Skermanella rosea: one gene and its partner. The protein of the gene in region 1 interacts with the protein of each later gene in a pairwise test. Links are inferred from orthologs where the notes say so. Each region holds a gene or a part of one and is shown on either strand. Other genes may lie near its edges.

Region 1 (4,234 bases):
ACGGCAAATCCACCACGACGGCGCTGATCGGGCACATCCTGGCGCTCGCCGGCCGGAGGATCCAGGTCGGCGGCAATCTCGGCACGCCGGTCCTCAGCTTCGAACCGCTGGGCGAGGACGGCATCTACGTGCTGGAGATGTCGTCATACCAGCTGGAGCTGGTGCCCTCCGTCGGGTTCAACGTCGCGATCCTGCTGAACGTCACGCCCGACCATCTCGACCGCCACGGCGGCATGGACGGCTACGTCGCCGCCAAGCGCCGCATCTTCCAGCACCCGAAGCGCTCGCACACGGCCATCGTCGGCGTGGACGACGCGCATTGCCGGGCCGTGTTCGACGACATGGAGCATACCGTCCCGTGCGCCGTGGTCCCCGTCTCGGCGGAGCGGCCGACCAAGGGGATCTATGTCCTGGACGGCAAGCTGTTCGACGGCGGCGCCGAGCCGGTGATCGACCTGTCAGGGATCGCCGCCCTGCCCGGCCGGCACAACTGGCAGAACGCGGCGGCGGCCTTCGCCGCGGCGCGGGCCTGCAGCGTGCCGCTCGACACCATCCTCGAAGGACTCCGCAGCTTCCCCGGGCTGGCACACCGCCAGCAGCTGGTGGCCGACCGGGACGGCGTCCGGTTCGTCAACGACAGCAAGGCGACCAATGCCGACGCGGCGGCCAAGGCCCTGGCCTGCTACGACCCGATCTACTGGATCATCGGCGGCCAGCCCAAGGAAGGCGGCCTGGACGGGCTTGAACCCTTCATGCCGCGCATCCGCCGCGCCTTCCTGATCGGGCAGGCGGCGGAACAATTCGCCGCGTGGCTCGACGCCCGGGGCGTCGCCTATACCCGGTGCGGGACCCTGGAAACGGCCGCGCCGGCGGCGGCGGCGGCGGCGCGGGCGGAGGCCCTGCCCGGCGCCACCGTTCTGCTGTCGCCGGCCTGCGCCTCGTGGGACCAGTTCAGGAGTTTCGAGCACCGCGGCGAGGTTTTCGCGGCCCTGGTCAACGATTCGTTGGTGAAGAAGGAAATCGCGGGATGACCGCTTTCGCCCGGACCGACCATTCCATATTCGGCAAGTGGTGGTGGACGGTGGATCGCTGGACGCTGGCGGTGGTGGCGGTCCTGATGGGACTCGGCATCGTGCTGGTCCAGGCGGCCAGCCCCGCGGTGGCCGAGCGCATCGGGCTGGACAATTTCCACTTCGTCCAGCGCCATATCCTGATGCTGGTGCCGGCCTGCATGGTGATGGTCGGCGTGTCGCTGCTGAGCCTGCGCGGGGTCCGGCGGACGGCCGTGGTCGCCTTCGTCCTCTTCACCATCCTGCTGGCGCTCACCATGGTCATCGGCTTCGAGATCAAGGGTGCGCGCCGCTGGATCCATATCCCCGGTCTGTCGATCCAGCCGTCGGAGTTCGTCAAGCCGGCCTTCGCCGTGGTCGCCGCCTGGCTGTTCGCCCACGGCAAGACCAGCGAGCGGTTCCCCGGGGCGACCATCTCCATCATGCTGTACCTGATGATCGTCGGGTTGCTGATGATGCAGCCGGACCTGGGCATGACCTTCGTCGTCTCGGTGGTGTGGTTCTGCCAGTTCTTCCTGGCGGGGCTGCCGATCGTCCTGGTCGCCATCCTGGGCGTGCTCGGCATCACCGGCCTGGTCGGCGCCTACATGCTGTTCCCGCACGTGTCGAGCCGCATCGACCGCTTCCTCGACCCGGCGGCGGGCGACAACTACCAGGTGACCCGGTCGCTGGAGGCGTTCCAGAACGGCGGCGCCTTCGGCACCGGCCCCGGCCAGGGCAGCATCAAGATGATGCTGCCCGACGCCCATGCCGACTTCATCTTCGCGGTCGCCGGCGAGGAGCTGGGCCTGTTCTGGTGCCTGGTCCTGATCACGCTGTTCGCCTTCATCGTGATCCGCGGCTTCCTGCGGGTGATGCGCGACGACAACCTGTTCGTCGTCCTGGCGGTCACCGGGCTGCTGACCCAGTTCGGGCTCCAAGCCTGGATCAACATGGCGTCCAGCCTGCACATGATGCCGACCAAGGGCATGACCCTGCCCTTCATCAGCTACGGCGGGTCGTCCCTGCTGGCGCTGGGCTTCGGCATGGGCATGGTGCTGGCGCTGACCCGCAAGCGCTTCGGCGGAGGAGACGGGACATGACGCCCACCGAGACCCAAGGCCCCGTCGTCCTGGCCGCGGGCGGCACCGGCGGGCACATGTTCCCGGCGGAGGCGCTGGCCCGCGAGCTGCTGGCGCGCGGCCACCGGGTGGTGCTGGTCACCGACCGGCGCGGCAAGGCGTTCGGCGATGCCCTGCCGGAGGTCGAGGTCCACCGCATCCGCGCGTCGAGCTTCGGCAGCGGCATGATGGGCAAGCTGCGCGGCGCCGTCGAACTGTGCCTGGGGGCACTCCAGGCGCGGCGCCTGATCGCGGCCCTGCGGCCGTCCGTCGTGGTGGGCTTCGGCGGATACCCGTCGGTCCCGACGGTGCTGATGGCCCAGCGGGCGGGCGTGCCGACCGTGCTTCACGAACAGAACGCGGTGCTCGGCCGGGCGAACCGGATGCTGGCGTCGGGCGCCGCCCGGATCGCCACCTCCTTCGCCACCGTGTCGGCGGTCAAGCCGGCGGACCGGTCGAAGCTGGTGGTGACCGGCAACCCCGTGCGCCCGGGCGTCACGGCGATGCGCGACCTGCCCTATCCGGCGCTGGAGCCGGGCGGCGAGCTTCGGCTGCTGGTGGTCGGCGGCAGCCAGGGGGCTCGGATCTTCAGCGAGATCGTGCCGGAAGCCCTGGCGCTGCTGCCCGGCATGCTGCGGGGGCGCATCCGCATCGCCCAGCAGTGCCGGCCGGAGGACCTGGAGGCGGCGAAGGCCGCATTCGCCAGGGCCGGGATCGATGCCGAGCTGTCCAGCTTCTTCCGCGACGTGCCCGACCGGCTGGCAGCCTGCCATCTGGCCATCTGCCGCTCGGGCGCCTCGACCGTCGCCGAGCTGGCCGTGGCCGGCCGGCCGGCCGTGCTGGTGCCCTACCCGTTCGCCATGGACGACCACCAGACCGCCAACGCGCAGGCCGTCGCCGATGCCGGCGGCGCCTGGCTGATGCCCCAGCCGGCCTTCACGCCGAAGGCGCTGGCCGATCGGCTGGAAGCCCTGCTCGACCTGCCCGCCACCCTGGCCAAGGCGGCCGAGGCGGCCCGCGCGCGCGGTGCCGCCGACGCGGCCTCGCTCCTGGCCGACATCGTCACCGGCGCCGCCAAGGGCGCCGCATCACCCCAAAGCGACCGGCCGAAGGCCGGCGCGGACCGTTACTCCACCGAGGCCGCCGAATAATGAGAGCCCTGCCCCTGTCCATCGGGACGATCCACTTCGTCGGTATCGGCGGGATCGGCATGAGCGGCATCGCCGAGGTGCTGCGGAACCTGGGCTATTCCGTCCGCGGGTCCGACATCGCCGACAGCGCCAACGTCAAGCGCCTGCGCGCCCTGGGGATCCCGGTCGAGATCGGCCATCGCGGCGAGAACCTGGCCGACGCCTCGGTCGTGGTGATCTCCTCCGCGGTCAAGAAGGACAATCCCGAGGTCGTCGCGGCCCGCACCGCCCTGATCCCGGTGGTCCGCCGGGCCGAGATGCTGGGCGAGCTGATGCGGCTTAAATGGTCGATCGCGATCGGCGGCACGCACGGCAAGACCACGACCACCAGCATGGTCGGCACCCTGCTGGAAGGCGCCGGGCTGGACCCGACCGTGATCAACGGCGGCATCATCAACGCCTACGGCACCAACACCCGCCTGGGCGCCGGCGACTGGATGGTGGTCGAGGCGGACGAGAGCGACGGCACCTTCACCAAGCTGCCGGCGCTGATCACCGTCGTGACCAATATCGACCCGGAGCACCTGGACCATTACGGCACCTTCGACGGCGTGCGCTCCGCCTTCGACAGCTTCGTGCAGAACATCCCGTTCTACGGCTTCGCGGCGCTGTGCATCGACCATCCCGAGGTGCAGGCGATGATCCCGCGCGTCGCCGACCGCCGGATCGTGACCTACGGCTTCAGCCCGCAGGCCGACGTGCGCGCGGTGGACGTGGTGACCGGGACCGACGGCGCCCGCTTCGACGTGGCGCTCAGCGATCGCGTCGCCGGGGAGCCGCGCGTGATCGAGGACATTCACCTGCCGATGTTCGGACTGCACAACGTGCAGAACAGCCTGGCCGCCATCGCGGTCGGCAACGAGATGGGCATCGA
Region 2 (3,456 bases), 830 kb from region 1 along the record:
AGGATTTTCGTGGATCTCTTGAGGCTTATCCGGAGAATTGGTGTCTTTGCCCGCCCTGGTCAAGCCGGCCTTGTTCCTGTTATGTTCTTATATTCGCCGTAATCCGGACAATCGGCCGGTATTGCAAGCGAGCCTCTTCGCGGTGCAACGCCAACGCGCACATCCACAGAGTTTTCCACAGGGTGAAAAAAGTCAGGGCACTGCTGCCGGCGCTCCTTGGGGCACCTGCTTGGCCGGCTTCTCCGTAGGCGGGCCGCCCGCTTCCACCACCAGCCGATCGGTCGCCGCCTCCAGCCTGGTTTCCAGTTCCGCCAGCGCCGCGTCCCGTCCCAGTCCCGGCTCGATCGGCGGAAGGAACTCCACCAGGACCCGGCCGCTCCGCTTCCGGAAACTGCGTCGGCCCCAATAGACGCCGGAATTCAACGCCATGGGCACGATGGGCAGGTCCAGTTCCTTGTAGAGCACCGCGACTCCGACCCGGTAGGGCAGGTAACGTCCGACGGCCGTCCGGGTTCCCTGGGGAAAAATGACGATCGGCCGCCCTTCGGACTTAACCCGGGCAGCGCCCTCGATCATCGACCCGATGGCCCTGCCGCGCGCACTCCGGTCGACCGCGATCATCCGAGCCTTTGCGGCGTACCAGCCCCAGATCGGAAGGAACAGCAGCTCGCGCTTCAGGATGATCGCCGGGTCGTCGATCAGCAGGTGGAGCTTCATCGTCTCCCAGGCGGACTGGTGCTTGGCCGCCAGAATGTAGGAACCGTTCCGCGGGACGTTCTCCAGACCGCGCACCTCGTAATCGAGCCCCAGGATCGCGCGTTCCAGGAAATAGACGGTACGCAGATACCACTCCACCACATGCACCATCTGCCGGCGCGGAAGCAGCAGCATCCACAGCAGGCCGAAGCAGCACACCGTCGTCCAGGTGAAGAACGCGATATTGAACAGGAGCGAACGGGTGACGGTCATGGGCGTCTTGGACAAGGCCTTCTGGATGGAGGTATCTCGCACGGTCGGATGCGCCGGTCGCCCGGCGTGGCGTCCCTTCTAGCGCGCCCGGGCGCCGGACGCCAGTCCGGCTTGGCGGCCGGAGGGTCGCGCCCTGGTCAGTTCGTGGATCAGGATCGCCGCGGTGGCCGCGACGTTGAGCGACTGGACCCGGCCCGATCCCGCCAGGGTCACGACTCCCTCGCAGGCGTCCAGGGTTTCTCGCCCCAGTCCGTCCTCCTCGTTGCCGAGCACGATGGCCGTGGGCCGGCGGTCGGCGGGCTGGTCCAGCGGCTCCCCGCGTCCCAGCGCGGTTCCCAGCACCCGGTAGCTGGACGCCAGCTGCCTCAGCACCCGCGCGAATCCGGTCGCGCGGTAGAGCCTGACATGCTCCATGCCGCCCTCGGCGACCCGATAGCTCGCTTCCGATGGGCCGGCCTGCGCGGGATGGTCGGATATGACGATCCGTTCCAGCCCGAAGAAGGCCGCCGTCCGCACGATGGCGCCCAGGTTGTGCGGGTTGCCGATGCCGTCCAGCAGCAGCAGCGGCTTGCCCTCCGCGGCCCAGCGGGAGGCTTCGGCCGGATCGAACGCAGGCACGGGCCGGGGCCGGGTCACCGCCACGACGCCGCCGTGCAGGACGGTTCCCGCGACCCGCGCCAGCTCGTCGGTATCGACTTGCCGGTAGGGTTTGCGCGCCTTCGCGAGGTCGCGGCAGAAGGCGGCGACCGCCCCGGCGTTCCGCTCGTCGAAGAACAGGCGCTCGACCAGCCGGCCGTTGCGCTGGAACAGCGCGGAAACCGCCGGAAGGCCGGTGATCCGAAGCAGCTTCTCCTGCGGCGGTTCGGGCCGTTCCGGGCGGTCCGTCAGCTCGGGAGCGGGCCTGCCGGGAGGGCGGCGGCCCGCCGCCTTGAACCGGGGGACGCCCTTGCCGGGCTGGGGACGGGGGCGGGGTGGTTTGGGCATGGTTCCGATCATTCCTGCCGGGACTCGGCATCAGGACGACAGCGTGTAGCGCGCCAGGGCGAACAGGTACTTGTTGTATTCGTTGACGATCAGCGCCAGCGTTCCCGGCCAGCGCCACCAGTCCGCCAGCTTGACCGCGTCGGGAGCGACGGGATGCGGTACCACGTCCACCCGGGGCATCGCCATGCCGAACTCCAGCAGGCTGCGCCGCATATGGTAGTTCGACGTCACGAGGCGCAGCGATTCGTAATGCCGGCTCCGCATCCAGGCCGCCGTCTCCGCGGCGTTGCCGACGGTATCGCCGGCTTCGTAGCCCAGCACGATGCAGCATTCCAGGGTGCTCGGCTCCAGCTTGGATGCCTTCAGCATGTCCCGCAGGTCGACGCCCTGGTGGACGCCGGACACGAACAGGGTCCGCCCCAGGCCGCGGGAGAGGAGTTGGACCCCTGTGCTGATCCGCTCGCTGCCGCCGGTCAGGACGACGATGGCGTCGGTCGCGCGGTCCGCCCAGCCGTCCTCCCGCGGGATGGTCTGGGCGAACCAGACCAGCCCGCCGAGCCAGCAGACAAGGGCCAGACCCAGCAACACGGCCGGCGGCAGCAGCACGCGCGCGACGCGCTGCGCCAGGATCACGGCATCCGCGCCAGGGCGCGCATGACGGTGATCCGGGCGGTCACCGCGGCCAGGACGGCCGCGATCGCCGGGACGGCGGCCAGGGACACCAACTGAAGCTGGTTCAGCGCCATGTCGGGCATCAGGCCGGCCGCATACTCCCCTCCGGCCCGCTTCAGGGCGATCAGGGTCGCCGCCGCCAGCACCGTCCCGATGACCCCGCCGCGGATCGCGAGCCCCAGCACATGGCTCTGGAACTGCCGGGCGACATAGCGGTCGGGCGCTCCCATGACATGCAGCAGCTCGACCACCTGCCCGTGGATCGCGAGGCCGGCGCGGGAGACGAAGATCACCGTCGCGACCGCGGCGCCGCCGACCAGCGCGAGTATCCCCAGGGCCACCGCCTCGACCGCCCGGGCGATCGCGAGCAGGTCCTTCAGCCACGCCGCGTGGTCGTCCAGCTGGGATCCCGGCACCGCCGCCCGGAGCCGCTGGGCAAGGCCGTTCATGTCGATCCTGCCGCCGGCCAGGGCCACGTCGATCATGGCCGGCACGGGCAGGTCGGCGTTCAGCGCGCCGGTGCCCAGCCACGGCTCCAGCAGTCCCTGGAGATCCTGGCGGGGCAGGGCATCGGCCCTGGCGATCCCCGGCGTGGCGCGAAGCACGCCCAGCGCGGATTGGACGCGCTGGTCCAGCGTCGGCGTTCCCTCGGGCAGCGGCGGCACCTGAACGGTCAGGGTTCCGGCAAGGCCGCGGTCCCAGCGCTGCGCCATGTCGGACAGCACCATGGACCCGGCCATCGCGAGGATCGCCAAGTAGACCATCAGGGCGATGATCCAGGGCAGGAACCGTCCCGTCACGTCGCGTTGAAGCGGCAGATCGTAGTGGGTG

Evidence for each region. The genes of interacting proteins can lie anywhere in the genome.
Region 2: the proteins of murG (region 1) and JL101_RS15500 interact in binary tests that used the Escherichia coli proteins (3 or more experiments, as listed by UniProt). The link is inferred for Skermanella rosea from one-to-one orthologs.

What each region holds. Positions count from the first base shown.
Region 1 is NZ_CP086111.1:4,164,221-4,168,454, forward strand. Bases 1,236-4,234 are described here. They hold murG (undecaprenyldiphospho-muramoylpentapeptide beta-N-acetylglucosaminyltransferase), read left to right. Parts: upstream 1,236-2,148; coding sequence 2,149-3,321; downstream 3,322-4,234. Other genes in these bases: ftsW (putative lipid II flippase FtsW), read left to right, coding at 1,236-2,152; murC (UDP-N-acetylmuramate--L-alanine ligase), read left to right, coding at 3,321-4,234. Also shown: murD (UDP-N-acetylmuramoyl-L-alanine--D-glutamate ligase), read left to right, coding at 1-1,031; more of ftsW, read left to right, coding at 1,028-1,235. UniProt on the Escherichia coli protein: Cell wall formation. Catalyzes the transfer of a GlcNAc subunit on undecaprenyl-pyrophosphoryl-MurNAc-pentapeptide (lipid intermediate I) to form undecaprenyl-pyrophosphoryl-MurNAc-(pentapeptide)GlcNAc (lipid intermediate II).
Region 2 is NZ_CP086111.1:3,338,735-3,342,190, reverse strand. The notes cover bases 1-2,816. They hold JL101_RS15500 (TrmH family RNA methyltransferase), read right to left. Parts: upstream 1,954-2,816; coding sequence 1,048-1,953; downstream 1-1,047. Other genes in these bases: JL101_RS15490 (cell division protein FtsX), read right to left, coding at 2,583-2,816; JL101_RS15495 (YdcF family protein), read right to left, coding at 1,984-2,586; JL101_RS15505 (lysophospholipid acyltransferase family protein), read right to left, coding at 193-1,011. Also shown: more of JL101_RS15490, read right to left, coding at 2,817-3,456.